Regions from separate parts of the Kitasatospora sp. NPDC023120 genome, predicted to be linked through region 2. Evidence: predicted binding sites of a transcription regulator. Region 2 holds the regulator's gene; the other holds the start of a gene.
The links. Region 2 encodes HrcA, which represses chaperone genes, less so after heat shock. Its sites were predicted from a motif close to TTNGCACTCNGNNNNNCNGAGTGCNAA; they were not measured.
Positions count from the first base shown of each region.

Region 1 (2,388 bases), on a different contig from region 2:
GGACAGGACAGGGAGTGGACAGGGTGAGCGAGCAGGAACAGGAACGGCCGACGGAGCAGGAGCAGATGCCCCAGGCGGCGGCTCCCCAGGACGAGGCCCCCCAGGAGAAGGCCGCGGCCAAGGCCCGGCTGGTCTTCCGGGATCCGCTGGAGCAGCAGTCCCGGGACGACACCGACGCCGGCTGGAGCGAGCGATCCGGAGCCGGAGGGGGCGGTGGGCGGGGGCTGGACTGGTACCTGAGCCAGCGCCCGCCGCACCACGGGGACTGAGAGGGACGGGGACGGACAGGGGACGGGCAGGGACGGGCAGGGACAGGGGACGGGCAGGGACAGGGGCGGGGGCTCCCTTCGCGTCAGCGCAGCGGCGTGACCAGTGCGTCGCGGATCTCGGTCAGCAGTTGGACCTCCTTGGCTTCTGCCTCCGCCGCCACCTCGACGGGGCTCTTGCGGCGGGCCGCCAGCCGGTTCATGGGCACGATCAGGACGAAGTAGACGACGGCCGCGGTGATCAGGAACTGCAGGACGGCACTGAGCACCGATCCCCACAGGATGAGGATTCCGGACGTGACCTCACCGGTCGGGCCCACCTCGCAGGGCCCCTTGAGACAGGAACTGTAGGAACCCAGGTCCTTCGTTCCGAATACGCCGACCATCGGATTGATCACCCCCTTGACGAAGGCGTTGATGATGCTGGTGAAAGCCGCGCCGATGACCACGGCGACGGCGAGTTCGACGACATTTCCGCGCAGCAGGAATTCCTTGAAGCCCTTCATGCCGCCTCGAACGACGAAGTCGTCACCAGGTCACGGGTGATCTTCCGTAATCCCGGATTGACAACCTGTCCGGCTCAGCGCGCCCCCGCCGGGCGGCGGCAGCCCGGCCCGCGCGGGCCCGAGCGCGAGCGCTGCGGCCACCGCGAGCAGCACCAGCACGGGCACCCCGGCCCGGTGCCGCACCGCGCTGCGCCAGCGGTGCCACCCGCCGCACCCGCGCCGGATCGGCGGAAAGCCGGGCACCTCCTGCCGGGGTGGTACGGCGGGAGCGGGCAGCGGTACGGAGAAGCTCACGGTCGTCATCGACGCACCTCCGAAGGGTCGGGCGGCCGACCCCCGATGGGCCGGCCGGCGACCCTCACGATGCGCCCTCCGGACGATTCCGGAAAGCCCTTTCCCCAGCCTGTGGATAACCGGCCCCTGTTGACGAATTCGTACACCCGCACGGGTGGATCCCGCCCGTCCGGGGTGACGAAAGTGGTGTGACAAGACGCGGAAAGGCCCGCCGTCCCGCGTGAAAGCGGGGCCGACGGGCCTTTCCGAAGACTACTGGGGCTGCTGGGGCGCCTCAGCTCGCGGCCGGAGCCGGGCTGGACGGGGCCGAGGATCCCGTGCCCGAAGCCGACGACGACGAGGAAGCGGACGACGAGGAGGACGACGTCGAGGAAGTCGACGACGACCCGGAGCCGACCGAGCTGCTGGAGGAGGAGCGGCTGTCGGTCCGGTAGAAGCCGGAGCCCTTGAACACGACGCCCACGGCAGAGAAGACCTTGCGGAGCCGTCCCTGGCAGTCGGGGCACGTGGTCAGCGCTTCGTCGGTGAACTTCTGCACCGCCTCCAGGCCGTTGCCGCACTCGGTGCACTGGTACTGGTACGTGGGCACTTGTCTTCCTCCTGGCACTCTCGCCTGATGAGTGCTAACGATGGTCAATGATGCGGCATTCCGCTGGATCAGTCCAGCGACTCCGGTGTGACATGCGACCGGCCGGGCCGCCGGACCACCGCCCCCGGACCACCGTCGCTCAGCCCTTGGCCGCGCCCACCAGCTGCGCAGCGTCCGCGCGCTCCCCGGAGGCCGCCGCGGAGCCCGCGACGATCCGGCCGTGCCCCGTCCGCGGAGCCACCAGCAGGTGCCGCAGCGAGAACAGCGCGACCAGCCCCAGCCCGGCGCCGATCAGCGGCACCAGGAACCCGGTGGACGGCCCGTGCCCGTCGATCAGCCTGCCGGCCGCCATCGAGCCGACCGCGAGCCCCAGCCCGATGGCGCCGGTCAGCCAGGTGAAGGCCTCCGTCTTGGCGCCGTCCGCGACCAGCGTCTCGACCAGGGTGTAGCCGCTGATCAGGGTCGGTGCGATGGCCAGACCGCAGACCAGTCCGGCGACGGTGAGCGCGATGAGGTTCGGCATCGCCCACAGCGTGGAGCAGCCCAGCACCAGCAGTGCGTAGCCGATCAGCATCCGCTGCTGGACGGGCCGCCGCCAGGCGATCACGCCGTACAGCACACCGGCCAGCATCGAGCCGCCCGCGAAGATCCCGTACACGGTGCCGCCCGCGTCGTGCTGCCCGACCGAGTCGGCGAAGGCGTTGACCGAGACCTGCATGCCGCCGAACACCGC
Region 1 is NZ_JBVHHY010000029.1:30,703-33,090, forward strand. Features, by position in the region: gene ACZ3TI_RS33135 (hypothetical protein) at 24-269, shown strand; gene mscL (large conductance mechanosensitive channel protein MscL) at 353-772, opposite strand; gene ACZ3TI_RS33145 (hypothetical protein) at 803-1,075, opposite strand; gene ACZ3TI_RS33150 (FmdB family zinc ribbon protein) at 1,341-1,655, opposite strand; gene ACZ3TI_RS33155 (MFS transporter) at 1,795-2,388, opposite strand, start outside.
Region 1: a site for HrcA is predicted at 1,667-1,693, ahead of ACZ3TI_RS33150 (FmdB family zinc ribbon protein). Genes of this name have one in related genera too.

Region 2 (2,388 bases):
GCCTCCTCCAGGGTGATCTCCAGCCGGATCATGGCGTCCTGGCCGCGGCGGGTGCGCGAGCGCGGCCCGCGCTGGCCGGCCGCGGCGCCGAAGAAGGCGTCCATGATGTCGGAGAAGCCGAAGCCCGCCGCGCCGGCCCCGAAGCCGCCCGCACCGCCGCCGCCGCCCGGGGACAGCGGGTCCCCGCCGAGGTCGTAGACCTGGCGCTTCTGCGGGTCGGAGAGCACCTCGTAGGCGGCGTTGATCTCCTTGAACCGCTCCTGCGTCTTCGGGTCCGGGTTGACGTCCGGGTGCAGTTCGCGTGCCAGGCGCCGGAACGCCTTCTTGATCTCGTCCTGCCCCGCATCCCGTCGGACGCCGAGTACCGCGTAGTAGTCCGTGGCCACCAAATGCTCCGCTTGTTCCGCCTGTAGTAGTGCTGCGACTGGACGCCGTCAGGTATCTGACAGCGGCTGATTGCTACGACTCGGCCAGGATCTGACCCACGTACCGTGCCACCGCCCGCACCGCCCCCATTGTGCCCGGGTAGTCCATCCGGGTCGGACCGATCACACCCAGTTTGGCCACGCTCTCGTCGCCCGAACCGTAACCGACCGACACGACCGAGGTGGAATTCAGCCCTTCGTAGGCGTTCTCCCGCCCGATCCGGACCGTCATCGCGGCGTCATTGGTCTCACCCAGGAGGCGGAGCAGGATGACCTGCTCCTCCAGGGCCTCCAGCACCGGCTGGATGGTGAGGGGGAAGTCGTGCCCGAAGCGGGTCAGGTTGGCCGTGCCGGCCAGCATGATCCGCTCCTCGTTCTGTTCGGCGAGCGTCTCGAACAGCGTCGCCAGGACCGTGCTGACGGTCGGCCGGTCGGCCTGCTCGAACATCGCCGGGAGCTCCTCCAGCAGCCCCGGCACCTCCGGGAGGCGCCGGCCGGCCGCCCTGCCGTTGATCACGCTCCGCAGGTCCGCCAGGACCGTCTCGCCGACCGGGCCCGGGCAGTCGACCATCCGCTGCTCGACCCGGCCGGTGTTGGTGATCAGCACCAGCATCACCTTCGCCGGGGCCAGCGCCACCAGCTCGATGTGCCGCACCGTGGAGCGCGTCAGGGACGGGTACTGGACCACCGCGACCTGCCTGGTCAGCTGGGCGAGCAGCCGCACGGTGCGCGCGACCACGTCGTCCAGGTCGACCGCGCCGTCCAGGAAGTGCCGGATGGCCCGGCGCTCGGGGGCGCTCATCGGCTTGATCTCGGCGAGCTTGTCGACGAAGAGGCGGTACCCCTTGTCGGTCGGGATGCGGCCGGCGCTGGTGTGCGGCTGGTGGATGTAGCCCTCCTCCTCCAGCGCCGCCATGTCGTTGCGGACGGTCGCCGGCGAGACCCCGAGGTTGTGCCGCTCCACCAGGGCCTTGGAGCCGACCGGCTCCTCGGTGCCCACGTAGTCCTGCACGATCGCGCGGAGCACGGCGAGCTTGCGGTCGTCCAGCTGGCGGACCTCACCGGCCATGGGGCACGCACCTCCGTCTTCGCACGTTGTCCGTCTGTTGTCCCTGTATGTCCCTGTGTGCTGCTGCGGGCCGCTCCGGGAGACCCCGGCCTTGGCACTCTGAACACCCGAGTGCCAAAACCGTACCTGCCAGTGTACGGCCCGGGTCCTACGGCAGGAACGGCCCGACCGGGGTGATCCTCCCCGCAGTTCCTGGTGCCACCCGCCGCACCGCCCCCGCACCGGGACCGTCCGCGGTTCCCGGCGCGGGGGTGGTGCCCCGGGGCCGTCCGGGTGGCAGCATCGAAAGCGACGGCGAATGGAGGAGCAAGCGATGTCGAGCTCGGGCCAGCACACCCGTTTCGCGCCCGACCGCGGCCTGACCGGCCGCATGGTCGTGACGATGTTCGTGATCGGGCTGCTGTACGTCGGTTTCACCGGCCTGCTGATCGCGCTGCTGCGCGGCGCCTGGCCGCTGATCGTCCTGATCTCCGGCGGGCTGTTCGTGGCCCAGTTCTGGTTCAGCGACAAGATCACCGAACGGGCGATGGGCGCCCACCGGGTGTCCCCGGAGGAGTTCCCCCAGCTGCACGGCACGATCGACCGGCTCTGCGCCCTGGCCGACATGCCCAAACCCCGCGTGGCGGTCGCCGACAACGACATGCCCAACGCCTTCGCCACCGGCCGCAACCCGCAGAACACGGTGGTCTGCGTGACCACCGGCCTGCTGCGCCGGCTGGAGCCGGAGGAGCTGGAGGGCGTCCTCGCGCACGAGCTGTCCCACGTCGCCCACCGGGACGTCGCGGTGATGACCATCGCCGGCTTCCTCGGTGTGCTCGCCGGCGCGATGACCCGGATCGCCATGTACGGCGGCTTCCTCGGCGGCCGCAACAACAACGACCAGAACGCGGCCAT
Region 2 is NZ_JBVHHY010000016.1:90,243-92,630, forward strand. Features, by position in the region: gene dnaJ (molecular chaperone DnaJ) at 1-386, opposite strand, end outside; gene hrcA (heat-inducible transcriptional repressor HrcA) at 460-1,494, opposite strand; gene htpX (zinc metalloprotease HtpX) at 1,808-2,388, shown strand, end outside.